DNA from 2 places in the Anoxybacillus sp. PDR2 genome. Region 1 is predicted to be linked to the other one. Evidence: a T-box and tRNA genes for the amino acid it is inferred to sense, from the RefSeq annotation. Region 1 holds a T-box; the other holds one or more tRNA genes.
The links. A T-box is a leader RNA that pairs with one kind of tRNA and senses whether it is charged. The one in region 1 lies ahead of leuS (leucine--tRNA ligase), so its partner is inferred to be a tRNA-Leu.
Positions count from the first base shown of each region.

Region 2: it encodes a tRNA-Leu, which carries the amino acid that the T-box ahead of leuS (leucine--tRNA ligase) is inferred to sense. The anticodon was not compared.

Region 1 is NZ_CP047158.1:3,106,992-3,114,616, reverse strand. It holds gene GRQ40_RS14960 (MDR family MFS transporter) at 1-397, shown strand, start outside; gene GRQ40_RS14955 (DUF2087 domain-containing protein) at 520-1,095, shown strand; T-box leader at 1,187-1,416, shown strand; gene leuS (leucine--tRNA ligase) at 1,492-3,909, shown strand; gene GRQ40_RS14945 (rhodanese-like domain-containing protein) at 3,977-4,282, shown strand; gene GRQ40_RS18805 (hypothetical protein) at 4,365-4,493, opposite strand; gene GRQ40_RS14940 (helix-turn-helix domain-containing protein) at 4,514-5,788, opposite strand; gene GRQ40_RS14935 (hypothetical protein) at 6,475-6,987, shown strand; gene GRQ40_RS14930 (sporulation protein Cse60) at 6,975-7,154, shown strand; gene GRQ40_RS14925 (BaiN/RdsA family NAD(P)/FAD-dependent oxidoreductase) at 7,164-7,625, opposite strand, start outside.
Region 2 is NZ_CP047158.1:658,109-665,733, forward strand. It holds rRNA gene GRQ40_RS03080 (23S ribosomal RNA) at 1-1,740, shown strand, start outside; rRNA gene rrf (5S ribosomal RNA) at 1,882-1,998, shown strand; tRNA gene GRQ40_RS03090 (tRNA-Val) at 2,009-2,084, shown strand; tRNA gene GRQ40_RS03095 (tRNA-Thr) at 2,114-2,189, shown strand; tRNA gene GRQ40_RS03100 (tRNA-Lys) at 2,209-2,281, shown strand; tRNA gene GRQ40_RS03105 (tRNA-Leu) at 2,288-2,372, shown strand; tRNA gene GRQ40_RS03110 (tRNA-Gly) at 2,395-2,469, shown strand; tRNA gene GRQ40_RS03115 (tRNA-Leu) at 2,475-2,560, shown strand; tRNA gene GRQ40_RS03120 (tRNA-Arg) at 2,564-2,640, shown strand; tRNA gene GRQ40_RS03125 (tRNA-Pro) at 2,643-2,719, shown strand; tRNA gene GRQ40_RS03130 (tRNA-Ala) at 2,731-2,806, shown strand; tRNA gene GRQ40_RS03135 (tRNA-Met) at 2,820-2,893, shown strand; tRNA gene GRQ40_RS03140 (tRNA-Ile) at 2,907-2,983, shown strand; tRNA gene GRQ40_RS03145 (tRNA-Ser) at 2,998-3,090, shown strand; tRNA gene GRQ40_RS03150 (tRNA-Met) at 3,116-3,192, shown strand; tRNA gene GRQ40_RS03155 (tRNA-Asp) at 3,201-3,276, shown strand; tRNA gene GRQ40_RS03160 (tRNA-Phe) at 3,288-3,363, shown strand; tRNA gene GRQ40_RS03165 (tRNA-Thr) at 3,629-3,701, shown strand; tRNA gene GRQ40_RS03170 (tRNA-Tyr) at 3,722-3,806, shown strand; tRNA gene GRQ40_RS03175 (tRNA-Trp) at 3,810-3,883, shown strand; tRNA gene GRQ40_RS03180 (tRNA-His) at 3,896-3,968, shown strand; tRNA gene GRQ40_RS03185 (tRNA-Gln) at 3,990-4,064, shown strand; tRNA gene GRQ40_RS03190 (tRNA-Gly) at 4,068-4,139, shown strand; tRNA gene GRQ40_RS03195 (tRNA-Cys) at 4,145-4,215, shown strand; tRNA gene GRQ40_RS03200 (tRNA-Leu) at 4,311-4,397, shown strand; tRNA gene GRQ40_RS03205 (tRNA-Gly) at 4,675-4,748, shown strand; gene GRQ40_RS03210 (B3/B4 domain-containing protein) at 4,830-5,495, opposite strand; gene queG (tRNA epoxyqueuosine(34) reductase QueG) at 5,564-6,733, shown strand; gene GRQ40_RS03220 (amidase domain-containing protein) at 6,766-7,625, shown strand, end outside.

The DNA of each region.
Region 1 (7,625 bases):
TTGGTCCAATCAACTGAAGCTGCAAATGATCGTTGGTTTTTTTATTTTTGCCCTTTCCTTTTTGATTTTATGGCAGGCGAGTGTATTTTGGCACTTTGTTGCCGCGATGGTTGTATTGACAATCGCTGAAATCATGGTCTGGCCCGCGATTCCAACCGTGGCCAGCCAGCTGGCATCACAGGAAAAGGAAGGATTTTATCAAGGAATTGTGAACAGCACGGCAACGGCAGGACGAATGATCGGTCCAGTTCTTGGCGGTTTGGTTGTGGATCATGCTGGAATGAAGCCGCTGCTTGCGATCCTATTTGTTTTTGTTCTTATTTCCATTTTGACGACAGCGATTTATGACCGCAAGCTTAAGCAAGAAAGTCCAATCGAAACAAAAGCAGCTGTCTAAAACATTCGGAGTTCTTCCGAATGTTTTTTATTTTTTATTGACAATGCGCCATTAATTCGATATATATCTAATTAGGTTTATATCGAATTTTAAGGGTGACAGATGAAAAGGAGGCGTAACCGATGCAATTAAGCCGGTTAGTGAGCTTTTTTAAAACGATGGGTGACCCGACGCGCTTGCGCATGATAAAGCTGCTTGCTGAGGGGCCATTGCATGGACAGGCAATCGCAGGAAAACTTGGCTTGACTCCCCCGACCATTACCCATCATTTGCATAAACTAAGAGAAGTGAATGTCGTTTATCAACGGCGCGACGGCAATACCATTTATTTTTATTTAAATAAGCCAGTGATGGATCATTACGCAGCAGCGTTAACGGATTTAACGGAGCAAGCGGAGAAGGAAAAAGATAGAAAAGAAGCGGCAGAACGGCAAAAGGTTATTGACCATTTCTTCACGTGCGAAGGACGGCTGAAGCATCTTCCAGCTCAACGCAAAAAGAAACTGATCGTACTGGAGCACATGCTAAAAGGCCTGAAAAAAGGAGAGAAATATGAAGAAAAGCAGTTAAATGAGTATATTAAAAAATTTCATGATGACTATGCGGCGATTCGCCGCGAATTTATTATTCACAACTATATGTATCGCGAAAATGGCATTTATGAGCTAAATCCGGAAGAAATGTGGGCAAAGGAATAACAGGGGTAGAGGATGGGCCTCATTTATTTTTTTCCTTTACTTGCAACAAGCTGATAAATTTCTTAAAATAATGATTATAATAAAATATTGTCAAATAACAGTGAAAAGGATTAGTAGTGAGCAATACGGAATGCAGAGAGTTGACGGATGGTGCAAGTCAACCGAAGTTTGTTCATGAACTCGCCTTTGAGTTGCGAATATGAACGGCTGTTTTGCCTAATAATGTTCGCCGTGAATCTGCGTTAAGGAATCGAGTGAGCGCACGTTTTTTGTGCGCTAAACAGGGTGGTACCGCGGGAAGTTCAATCTCTCGTCCCTTGTGAAGGGCGAGGGGTTTTTTATTTTCTTTTTTGTTAACACTGTGGAAATAGAAGCAGAAAGATGGGAGGACGTGACATGAGCTTTAATCATCTTGATATTGAGAAAAAATGGCAAAAATATTGGGAAGAAAACAAAACATTTAAGACGAGCGAAGAGGAAGGAAAGAAAAAATTTTATGCGCTTGATATGTTTCCTTACCCTTCGGGAGCCGGCCTTCATGTCGGGCATCCAGAAGGATACACAGCGACTGACATTTTAGCGCGAATGAAGCGCATGCAAGGATATAACGTGCTTCATCCAATGGGGTGGGATGCGTTTGGCTTGCCAGCTGAGCAATATGCGTTAGATACTGGAAACGATCCGGCCAAGTTTACGGAACAAAATATTAATAACTTCCGCCGGCAAATTAAATCGCTAGGATTTTCTTATGATTGGGATCGCGAAGTCAATACAACTGATCCAAATTATTACAAATGGACACAATGGATTTTTTTAAAGCTTTATGAAAAAGGCTTAGCCTACATTGATGAAGTGCCTGTCAATTGGTGCCCGGCGCTTGGAACGGTTTTGGCGAATGAAGAGGTTATTGATGGAAAAAGCGAACGTGGTGGGCATCCGGTAATCCGCAAGCCGATGAAGCAATGGATGCTTCGCATTACAGCTTATGCAGATCGCTTGCTTGAGGATTTGGAGGAACTGGATTGGCCAGAAAGCATTAAAGAAATGCAGCGCAACTGGATTGGCCGTTCAGAAGGAGCCAATGTCCATTTTGCCGTCGACGGACATGACGAGACATTTACCGTATTTACCACGCGTCCGGATACATTGTTTGGCGCAACGTATGCGGTGCTTGCTCCTGAGCATCCGCTCGTAGCCCAAATTACGACACCTGAGCAAAAAGAAGCAGTAGAAGCCTATTTGCAGCAAATCCAAAGCAAAAGCGATCTTGAGCGCACGGATTTAGCGAAAGAAAAAACAGGTGTATTTACAGGCGCTTATGCGGTCAATCCAGTAAATGGAGAAAAATTGCCAATCTGGATTGCTGATTATGTGTTAATGAGCTACGGCACAGGCGCGATTATGGCGGTGCCAGCACATGATGAACGCGACTATGAATTTGCGAAAAAATTCAACTTACCGATTAAGGAAGTCGTCGCGGGCGGCGATGTGACAAAAGAAGCGTATACAGGCGATGGCGAGCATATGAACTCCGGCTTTTTAAACGGTTTAAATAAAGAAGAAGCCATTAAGAAAATGATTGAATGGCTTGAAGAAAACGGAAAAGGCGAGAAGAAAGTATCCTATCGCCTTCGCGACTGGCTTTTTAGCCGCCAGCGTTATTGGGGTGAACCCATTCCGATCATCCATTGGGAAGATGGCACGATGACGCCAGTGCCGGAGGAAGAGCTTCCGCTGATGCTTCCGAAAACCAGTGAAATTAAACCGTCAGGAACAGGCGAATCGCCGCTGGCGAATATCGAGGATTGGGTCAATGTCGTTGATCCGCAAACAGGCAAAAAAGGCCGCCGCGAAACGAATACAATGCCGCAATGGGCGGGAAGCTGCTGGTATTACCTGCGCTACATTGATCCGCACAACAGCGAGCAGCTGGCTGATCCTGAAAAATTGCAAAAATGGCTGCCGGTCGACATTTATATCGGCGGAGCTGAGCATGCGGTGCTGCACTTACTATATGCGCGCTTTTGGCATAAATTTTTATATGATATCGGCGTGGTGCCGACAAAAGAGCCATTCCAAAAGCTCTTTAACCAAGGAATGATTCTTGGCGAAAATAACGAAAAAATGAGTAAATCAAAGGGAAATGTCGTCAATCCAGACGATATTATCGAAAGCCACGGGGCCGATACATTGCGTTTATATGAAATGTTTATGGGGCCGCTCGAAGCATCGATCGCTTGGTCGACAAAAGGCTTGGATGGTGCCCGCCGTTTCTTGGATCGTGTATGGCGATTATTTGTTGAGGAAAATGGCGAGCTCAATCCGAAAATCGTCGATCAGGCAGAAGAGGATACGCTTGAGCGAGTATACCATCAGACGGTGAAGAAAGTCACTGAGGACTACGAAGCTATTCGTTTCAATACAGCGATTTCCCAATTAATGGTCTTTATTAACGAAGCGTATAAAGCCCCTGTTCTACCAAAAGCGTATATGGAAGGGTTTGTGAAATTGTTATCTCCAGTGTGTCCGCATATTGCCGAAGAGCTATGGGAAAAGCTTGGCCATACAAATACGATTGCGTATGAAGCGTGGCCTGTGTATGATGAAACAAAATTAGTCGAAGATGAGATAGAAATCGTCGTACAGGTGAACGGCAAAGTGCGCGCGAAGCTCCATGTTCCAGCGGATGCTTCGAAAGAACAAATGGAGCAAATCGCCTTGGAGGACGCAAAAGTGAAAGAACAGCTCGACGGAAAAACGATACGTAAGGTGATTGCCGTTCCAGGTAAGCTAGTCAATATTGTGGCCAATTAATCAAAAGCAAGTCCCTCACTCTTTCAGGCTGTGAGGGACTTGCTTTAAAAAGAAAGGAGAAAAAGAAATGGAAGAAATGAAAGAAATAACAGCAGAGGAACTTAAACAAAGGCTGGAAAAAGGGGAAAAATTAAATTTAATCGATGTGCGTGAAGACGAAGAAGTAGCGTATGGCATGATTCCGGGAGCGAAACATATCAAAATGGGCGAGATTCCACATCGTCTAGAAGAATTCAATAAGGAAGAGGAATACATTTTTATTTGCCGCTCTGGGGTGCGCAGCGAAAATGTTTGCCGCTACCTTCAGGAGCTGGGCTACAGCGTTTGCAATATGGTCGGCGGCATGCTGGCATGGGAGGGAGAAGTAGAATAAAATGCCGCAACCAAAAAAGAGGCTGATGTCATCAACTGACATCAGCCTAAAAAATGTCGCTGAAAGTTTTAAAAGGTTTAGATCAATAGTTAGGATAAACGATGTTTGGTTGCACTGGAGCGCCTTTGGATTGACCGTCATTTGATACAGTCAATCCTACTCCCAATACGGTTACAAGGGCAAGAATTGAAGCGAAAATCTTTCTTTTCATATGATTTCCTCCTTTAACTTTTAAATAATATATTGTTTTCTTTTTTTATTAGCTAATTGATAGTAATGACTGCTTTTTTTATAGAAAAACTGCTTGGCGTACATATCCGCCAATTTTTCATAGCAATCGGTCAAATACATCCAGTCATAGGTTTTTTCGAAAAAAGGAATAACAGTTTGTTCAAGATATATTTTTAGTTCTTCCTCTTTTCCTGATATTTCTAGATGTAAGCAATAAAATTTGTGCAACAAATGTTCAGCAATAGGAGATTGTTCTAACCTTTCGAGTGCATCGGCAATCCATTTTGTTGCTGAAGCGATATCATTAATTAGAACATATTCTTTAGCTAAGTAGTAAGTAGTCGTTAAGTAATCAAGCTCATCTTTCTCATAGTTCAAACTTTTTAAATAATAATCAATCGCTTTAGATGAATCCCCTTTTGTTGTATATAAATAGCCAAGATTGTGCAATGCTTTTCCGATAATATCAGGTAATTTTAGCTTTCTTGAAATATTTAAAATATTATCAAAGTAATATTTTGCTTGATGAAATTGCTGGATAATTACATAGCTGATACCAATCATCATTTGGCAGTCAATACTTCTTAAATAATATGAAGAAGAATCGAATAATTCCAGTGCCTGATGTCCATATATTAATGTTAATGAAGGGCGATATAAATGACAGTAAGTCAACGCTAAATAATAGATCAGTTCAGGCTCAGTATAGCGCATTTTATCGCTAATGCTTTTGGCCATTTCGAATTTTTGGATTCCTTCTTCATATTGCTGATTCATGCATAAATAAATGCCGTAAAAGCAATAGAAATAAAGCAACTGCCCGTTTGTCAGCTTTCCTTTAATCTTGGTGAAATAATCGATCAATTCTAAGGCGGAGGATAGCTGGTTTTTATAAAGATGGTAACGCAATAACGTGAGCTTGTAATGAATAACGAGATTGATATTTTCGATAAATTCGATTTTTTCAGACAAAGAATGGGCATATTGATCTGCTTGGCTTGTGTCGCGATCGATAATCGCCTGGTACCACGCCAAAATATCCTCGTTTAATTGCTTTTGCTCAGAAATGATGTTGTCGTAGCTGAGACCTAATCTCGACAATAACAGCACAATAATTTCTTCATTGGCAGTGATTTTGTTGTTTTCAATTTTGCTTAAGTACGGAACGGAACATATCCCTTTGGATAGCTCTTCTTGTGTCATGCCTTTTTGTTGACGATTAATCGCGATAATCATCCCGATGTCTATATCTATATTATCTCCCAAAATGTACATAAATCAATGCCTACCCCCCTTTTTTTATATTGAGAAAATAAAGCCCCCTTCTTTTAATAGCTAGGTCTTTTCGACAGCATTTTCTCAATATGGCCATATAACGCACATTTCATGTTTATGTCCTAAAAAATAAGATGATAGTCATAGATGTTGCCGCTTTTAGTCGAAAAAGAACAGATCTTCTAGATTATAAAAATAGGTCCTTTCAATGGTGTTTATACATGGAGTGGATTAGCTATATTGAGAAAATGTTAGGTTGTTAAGCAATTTCAAAAAATGAAAAAACTCCTTCGCTTAGTCACCATTATATTCCTAATCATATTAATATTCAAATCAAACTAAAAAATGCAGTCCGCTATTTTTTCATTTGGTCTTGAATCAGAAAAATAGCAGTTAAATAGCAGTTTCATGGATTGTTAATAATCTTGGAAAATAAATTCGTCTATTCGATTTACGGATGTTCGTGGTTTGTTCGATATTAAAAAAAGATGAAAAATGAGTGAAAAAAACTTGTTAAGAAAATATTTTATCAATATTTTAATTCAGTAGTGAAAAAAAAGCAAAATATTGTCGTTTGATTCTTCCAAAGCAAAAAGAGGAAAATCGATATCTTTAAGGAAATAAACAATACATTTGCAGTGATCGCGTGTAAGAAGCAAGTTGATTAGATAGAAAGGAGAATGAAAATGGGCCTAGAACGTAGTTTGCCACTATTTCTGCATATTTCGCTTCATCGAATGTGCGATCATTATTTGCCGAAGCTGCTGGCGGCTATTCAATGCTTGGACGAAAACGAAATATGGTGTTGCGAAACGGAAGAAAGCCATTCGATTGGCGGAATCATTTTGCATATTTGTGAGCATATTCACAGAAACACGTTGCAACTTTCGAATCCAACGGTCCAATTTTCTAATGGAATGGAAGAATATTTTCCAAATGGTCACTGGACTTCCGGGGAATTATGCGAATATGTGCAAGAAATATTCAATGAATGGCGAGTGGAGGTGGAAAAACGGCTGGAATGGGATCAGGGAGTCGATATGCATCGGATGTATCATGTAGTGGAACACACCTCCTATCATCTTGGCCAGATCATTGACCGCACAAAGCGGTTGAAACGGATTTCCTTTCAATTTTGCCAGAAAGGGCTAAATGAAAAAGGACTAAGGGAGATGATCGAAGCAAAATGTACAAAGTAAAATTATTTGATGAAGAGCATGAAAAAGATTTGGAAATATCCGTCAATCAATTTTTATCAGGATTAAAAGAAGGACAGCTTATCGACATTAAATATGATGTGGCTCTAATGGAGTCAGAGGGAGAGCAGATTTACTGCTTTTCAGCGATGGTCATTTATCGGGCCTAGCGAAAATGGCTAAGCCCGATGTAGTAAAGCATGTTTTGCCGCGTTCATTCCCGCAAGCCGTCCGGTGACAAGGGCGGCTGTAATGTTATATCCACCCGTGTAGCCGTGAATATCTAAAATTTCGCCGCAAAAATAAAGTCCCTCCATTAGCTTGGATGCCATTTCTTTTGGATGGATCTCCTTTACCGATACACCTCCGCCCGTCACAAACGCTTTTTCGATTGGCAAAGTGCCGTGGACATGGAACATAAAATGCTTGCAACTTGAGATGAAGGCGCGAATCTTTTCATGAGCGAGCGTGCTTGCCGATGCTTGCGGATCTATATGGTTTTTTTCTAATAAAAATAATAAATAGCGTTCGGGAAGGAGTCCTTTTAAGAGATTTTTGATCGCTTTTTTTGGCTCATTTTTGATGGCAGCAACCACGCGCTGAAACAGCATTTCTTCGTTTTCGTCAGGAAGCGCATCGAT
Region 2 (7,625 bases), 1.3 Mb from region 1:
CGTATCACCGAAGCTGTGGGATGACTGACGTCATCGGTAGGGGAGCGTTCTAAGGGCGTCGAAGCCCGACCGGAAGGACGGGTGGAGCGCTTAGAAGTGAGAATGCCGGTATGAGTAGCGAAAACAGAGGTGAGAATCCTCTGCACCGAAAGCCTAAGGTTTCCTGAGGAAGGCTCGTCCGCTCAGGGTTAGTCGGGACCTAAGCCGAGGCCGAAAGGCGTAGGCGATGGACAACAGGTAGAGATTCCTGTACCACCTCCTCACCGTTTGAGCAATGGGGGGACGCAGGAAGGTAGGGTGAGCAGGCTGCTGGAATAGCCTGTCCAAGCGGTTAGGCTGCCAGATAGGCAAATCCGTCTGGCGTCAAGGCTGAGCCGTGATGGCGAGGGAATCAAAGTACCGAAGTCCCTGATCCTCCACTGCCAAGAAAAGCCTCTAGCGAGGTGAGAGGTGCCCGTACCGCAAACCGACACAGGTAGGCGAGGAGAGAATCCTAAGGTGCGCGGGAGAACTCTCGTTAAGGAACTCGGCAAAATGACCCCGTAACTTCGGGAGAAGGGGTGCTCTCTTGGGTGTTGAGCCCGAGAGAGCCGCAGTGAAAAGGCCCAAGCGACTGTTTAACAAAAACACAGGTCTCTGCGAAGCCGAAAGGCGAAGTATAGGGGCTGACACCTGCCCGGTGCTGGAAGGTTAAGGGGAGCGCTTAGCTCAAAGCGAAGGTGCGAACCGAAGCCCCAGTAAACGGCGGCCGTAACTATAACGGTCCTAAGGTAGCGAAATTCCTTGTCGGGTAAGTTCCGACCCGCACGAAAGGTGTAACGACTTGGGCACTGTCTCAACGAGAGACCCGGTGAAATTATAGTACCTGTGAAGATGCAGGTTACCCGCGACAGGACGGAAAGACCCCGTGGAGCTTTACTGCAGCCTGATATTGAATTTTGGTACGTCATGTACAGGATAGGTGGGAGACCGAGAAGCCAGGACGCCAGTCTTGGCGGAGTCGCCCTTGGGATACCACCCTTGTCGTACTGAAGTTCTAACCCGCACCCCTGATCGGGGTGGGAGACCGTGTCAGGTGGGCAGTTTGACTGGGGCGGTCGCCTCCCAAAGAGTAACGGAGGCGCCCAAAGGTTCCCTCAGAATGGTTGGAAATCATTCGAAGAGTGTAAAGGCAGAAGGGAGCTTGACTGCGAGACCTACAAGTCGAGCAGGGACGAAAGTCGGGCTTAGTGATCCGGTGGTTCCGCATGGAAGGGCCATCGCTCAACGGATAAAAGCTACCCCGGGGATAACAGGCTTATCTCCCCCAAGAGTCCACATCGACGGGGAGGTTTGGCACCTCGATGTCGGCTCATCGCATCCTGGGGCTGTAGTCGGTCCCAAGGGTTGGGCTGTTCGCCCATTAAAGCGGTACGCGAGCTGGGTTCAGAACGTCGTGAGACAGTTCGGTCCCTATCCGTCGCGGGCGCAGGAAATTTGAGAGGAGCTGTCCTTAGTACGAGAGGACCGGGATGGACGCACCGCTGGTGTACCAGTTGTCCTGCCAAGGGCACCGCTGGGTAGCTATGTGCGGAAGGGATAAGCGCTGAAAGCATCTAAGCGTGAAGCCCCCCTCAAGATGAGATTTCCCATTGCATAAGCAAGTAAGATCCCTCGAAGATGACGAGGTAGATAGGTCCGAGGTGGAAGCGTGGCGACACGTGCAGCTGACGGATACTAATCGATCGAGGACTTAACCAATACGAAAAGGGGAGCTAGACACCAAGAAAAGCACTGCCTCCTTTCTTCCCTGATCTGTTATCTAGTTTTGAAAGAACTAAAAAGTTCTTGACATGGGCGAAATGCTCGTTATAATAATACTTGTCTGTTTGAAATAACAAGCCTAGTGACGATGGCGGAGAGGTCACACCCGTTCCCATCCCGAACACGGAAGTTAAGCTCTCCAGCGCCGATGGTAGTTGGGGCTAACGCCCCTGCAAGAGTAGGACGTTGCTAGGCGCTACATATCGGAGGATTAGCTCAGCTGGGAGAGCACTTGCCTTACAAGCAAGGGGTCGGCGGTTCGATCCCGTCATCCTCCACCATTATTTCAATGAAAACTAGTATAGATGACGCCGGCTTAGCTCAATTGGTAGAGCAACTGACTTGTAATCAGTAGGTTGCGGGTTCAAGTCCTGCAGCCGGCACCATAACAGAATATAGGAGCAGGAGCCATTAGCTCAGCAGGTAGAGCATCTGACTTTTAATCAGAGGGTCGGAGGTTCGAGTCCTCCATGGCTCACTTTTTGCGGGTGTGGCGGAATTGGCAGACGCACCAGACTTAGGATCTGGCGCCTCACGGCGTGGGGGTTCAAGTCCCTCCACCCGCACCATGATAAAGAATAAGGAGCCAATGCGGAAGTAGTTCAGTGGTAGAACACCACCTTGCCAAGGTGGGGGTCGCGGGTTCGAGTCCCGTCTTCCGCTCCAGCCACGCCGGGGTGGCGGAATTGGCAGACGCACAGGACTTAAAATCCTGCGGTAGGTGACTACCGTGCCGGTTCGAGTCCGGCCCTCGGCATCTGCGCTCGTAGCTCAATTGGATAGAGCATCTGACTACGGATCAGAAGGTTAGGGGTTCGAATCCTCTCGAGCGCGCCATACGGGAAGTAGCTCAGCTTGGTAGAGCACATGGTTTGGGACCATGGGGTCGCAGGTTCGAATCCTGTCTTCCCGACCATTTGGAACGAAGGGGCCTTAGCTCAGCTGGGAGAGCGCCTGCTTTGCACGCAGGAGGTCATCGGTTCGATCCCGATAGGCTCCACCATGATTTAACGTATGGCGGTGTAGCTCAGCTGGCTAGAGCGTACGGTTCATACCCGTGAGGTCGGGGGTTCGATCCCCTCCACCGCCATATTATGAATTTTGGACCTTTAGCTCAGCTGGTTAGAGCAGACGGCTCATAACCGTCCGGTCGTAGGTTCGAGTCCTACAAGGTCCACCATTTTGAAATTGTTTGGAGGAGTACCCAAGTCTGGCTGAAGGGGTCGGTCTTGAAAACCGAGAGGCGTCGAGAGGCGCGCGGGGGTTCGAATCCCTCCTCCTCCGCCATCAATATTAATAAGCTAATGATCATCGCGGGGTGGAGCAGCCAGGTAGCTCGTCGGGCTCATAACCCGAAGGTCGCAGGTTCAAATCCTGCCCCCGCAACCAAACAAAATGGTCCCGTAGTGTAGTGGTTAACATGCCTGCCTGTCACGCAGGAGATCGCGGGTTCGAGTCCCGTCGGGACCGCCATAAATGCGTATGGCTCGGTAGCTCAGTCGGTAGAGCAAAGGACTGAAAATCCTTGTGTCGGCGGTTCGATTCCGTCCCGAGCCACCATTTTTGTGTGAATGTTTGTAAATAAAGCGAATGAGTTGCTGAGAAAAGTGCTGTCTTTGGTGAATAATTTAGAAGAATAGCGCAAAAAAGCTTATGTCATGGCTGATTTTTCATAGAAATAAGCCGGCCTACCTCAATTGGTAGAGACGAGCGAAGCATCGGTGAAATGACTGCGAGTTGCCTCGACGCATTGGACATCTTGAAATATCTTGAAGAGGAAGAGGCACAGGACACATATGCTTTTATGGTTAGTTCTATGGATGAAGCCGACTTAGCTCAATTGGTAGAGCAACTGAATCGTAATCAGTAGGTTGCGGGTTCAAGTCCTGCAGTCGGCATTTTAACTTTTTTGAGTAATGGAGGGGTAGCGAAGTGGCCAAACGCGGCGGACTGTAAATCCGCTCCCTGTGGGTTCGGCGGTTCGAATCCGTCCCCCTCCACCAGTTAGGGGCATAGTTTAATGGTAGAACAGAGGTCTCCAAAACCTCCGGTGTGGGTTCGATTCCTACTGCCCCTGCCATTTTACAGCATGGCGGCTATGGCGAAGTGGTTAACGCACCAGATTGTGGCTCTGGCATTCGTGGGTTCGATTCCCACTAGTCGCCCCTTTTGAATATGAAGAGGATTGGGGTATAGCCAAGCGGTAAGGCAACGGACTTTGACTCCGTGATGCGTTGGTTCGAATCCAGCTACCCCAGCCAAATGCGGAAGTAGTTCAGTGGTAGAACACCACCTTGCCAAGGTGGGGGTCGCGGGTTCGAGTCCCGTCTTCCGCTTTGATGGCGGCATAGCCAAGTGGTAAGGCAGAGGTCTGCAAAACCTTTACCCCCGGTTCGAATCCGGGTGCCGCCTTTATCAAATGTAATGAATATAATTGTTGTTGTTTAATTAGTTGACTAATAGTTTGTTTTGTGGTATAATATATCATGTTCTGATGTTTGTGATTTGCCGATGTGGCGGAATTGGCAGACGCGCACGACTCAAAATCGTGTTCCCGTGAGGGAGTGTGGGTTCGACTCCCACCATCGGCACCATTTATTTTAACAGGGATGACCTGTTTTTTATTTTAAATTTGCTTCGACAAAATTTTACTTTTTTTGCTTCAAAAAATTACAATTTTGTTTAGCTGTGGTTGCTATTATAGTATATGCACGGGTGTAGTTTAATGGTAAAACCTCAGCCGCGAGCGATACATCATTGTATAGACGACGAGTTGCCTCGACGCACAAAGCATCTTAGAATGAACTGGTAGAGGAAGAGGCATGGCATATCGGGACACTAGAAATTTGTAATGAAAAATTTGATAATTATGCGGGTGTAGTTTAGTGGTAAAACCTCAGCCTTCCAAGCTGATGTCGTGGGTTCGATTCCCATCACCCGCTCCATTTATACATACATAGGGGACAACGCAGTGTTTCGTTTCTTAGGAGAACGGGGCATTGCGTTTTTTGTTTTTACATGCACGTTTATTGTATGATTTTCATTGTCGATTCTCCTCCATGAATCTGTGTGAACATGCTTTGAATGGAGCTAATCATTTTTGCACACTCGGTTTGCTCCATTGCTGGAGATAAGTATACGATTTGTATGGCTTGTTTGGTACTGTATGTAACGGCCGTGCGTTCAGAATCTACAATAGGGCTTCCAAATGGACCAAGCTCATCTTTGGCAATCAGTTTTTTAGCTAATTGAACATGGCGGCCATTGATCGCCTGATATTGATCTTCCTCTGTACCGACTTCAATCGAAATATCTCCCTTTATTTGGTCGGCGTCATAAATTCCGATCGGTATTTTATAATAAAGGGAAAAGAAGTTATTGATGTCGGCAGCTGAGTGAATGGAAGGAATAAATTGCTGTTTTTGTATACGCCGATATAAGCTTTCTGAAGAAGGACGATATCGACTTGGATCAGTTCCAATGGCTTTAAAAATTTGCCGCCATTCATTGATTTCTTTCATTTCAATAATAGGCTTCTCGTGCCATTCAAAATAAATGGATTCTTGAAAAAGCTGCAATCTTCCCTTCAACATTTGCGGAGAATCGTCTACTACGATATTGTTGTAAGTGATGACTCCTACTTTGAATGTTGGAATGATATGCTTGAGTGTTTGTGATATATTGATGTTCATATGTTCACCTCTAGTTTTTAATTTCATTTTACCATGAATTTAATATTTTAGCGAAAGGAGGGATTAGCATGGATGTGAAAAAATTGAAAGAAGATATTATTCAATACAGCCAAACCATCGGAATTGATAAAATTGGCTTTGCAAGTGCTGATCCGTTTGTGGAACTAAAGGAACGCCTTCGTCTTCAGCAACAGCTTGGATATCAATCAGGATTTGAGGAGCCGGATATTGAAAAAAGAACCGATCCCGCTCTGCTGTTGGATGAAGCGAAATCCATTATTTCTATCGCGCTTGCTTATCCTTCGAAAATGAAAAATGCGCCTCGAAGCACAAAAGAGGAAAAACGCGGAATTTTTTGCAGGGCGTCGTGGGGAACGGATTATCATATTATTTTGCAAGAGCGTCTGTTAAAGCTAAAGGAGTTTATTTTAGAAAGAGTGCCAAATGCAAAGGTTAAATCAATGGTAGATACGGGAGAATTAGCGGATCGGGCTGTGGCTGAGAGAGCCGGGATCGGTTGGAGCGGCAAAAACTGTGCGATTATTACTCCAGAGTTTGGATCATATGTGTATTTGGGAGAAATGATCACGAATATACCGTTTCCTCCAGATAATCCTATAGAAAATCGGTGTGGTTCATGTACAAAATGCCTCGATGCTTGCCCGACAGGAGCGCTTGTCCAAGGGGGACAGCTCAACGCTCAACGGTGCATTGCTTTTTTAACGCAGACAAAAGGTTTTATCGCAGATGAATTTCGTGAAAAAATTGGCAACCGTTTATACGGATGTGATACTTGCCAAACAGTGTGCCCAGAAAACAAAGGAAAGGACTTTCATTTTCACGAAGAAATGGAACCGGATCCAGAGGTGGTGAAGCCATTACTTAAGCCACTTCTCCATATGACGAATCGAGAGTTTAGAGAAAAGTTTGGGACTCTTTCGGGTGCATGGAGGGGGAAAAAGCCGATTCAAAGAAATGCTATTTTGGCATTAGCTCATTTTCAAGATCGGACAGCCATTCCTGATTTGTTAAAATTGCTAAAGGAAGATAGTCGGCCAGTCATCCGGGGAACAGCAGCTTGGGCATTAGGGAAAATTGGTGATGAAAATGTTATGCCCATTTTAGAAGAGGCCTTACAAATTGAAAAAGATGAAGAAGTATTGCGAGAAATAAAAAAAGGATTGCAGTTGTTGATGAATAGAAGGAAAGATGGAAAAAATCAGCCGACCATCACATAATGTAAAATAAAAAAGAAAAAGTGGTGGGCAATGTGAAAAAAGAGTTAGAAGAGCTGCTTAGAAAACGGGCACAATCCTTTGTTTCATTATCGAGATGCAAAGACGATCCAATGATTGAAAGAAAACTGCAATTATTCCAGAAACGGGATGCGGAAATCGTAAAATGTAGCATAAAGGGAACGGTTTGGCGAAAACAGAAGCTCAGGGAGAAGATCGATCTTGATTATATCGTGCATTATCAATTTTTAGTAAAGCAACGTGAATGGATGTATATAGAGGAAATGACAGAGCCAAGGCGCGCTTGTTTTGAGCAAAAACAATTAGTGGAAGATCATAAGCTGACGATTTTAGATAGAATAGAGCCTGAACATACAGTTGAACGAATGGCAAAAGGAGAAAAAAAGGCTTATGTATATGATCGAATCAAGGCTGTTCAATATGCAGAAACATGGTGGAACAGCTATAATCCCCGTTTCCCTAAATTTTCCGTTGATTGTACAAATTTTGTTTCTCAATGCTTGTACGCGGGAGGAATGCCGATGGTTGGCTATCCGGAGCGCGGCAAGGGATGGTGGATGCAAAATAACAATTGGAGCTATAGCTGGACCGTCGCTCATGCCTTTCGGTGGTATTTGGGAGGAGCGCATACCGGGTGGAACGCAGTAGAGGTTACCTCTCCAGAGCAGTTGTTGCCTGGCGATATTATTTGTTATGATTTTCAAGGAGACGGACGTTTTGACCACTCGACGATTGTAGTCGCGAAAGACCAAAAAGGCATGCCGCTCGTAAATGCTCATACAACGAATAGCCGGATGAGATATTGGTCGTATGAAGATTCGAGTGCCTACACTCCAAGTATTCAGTATAAATTTTTTCATATTGAGGATAAGGG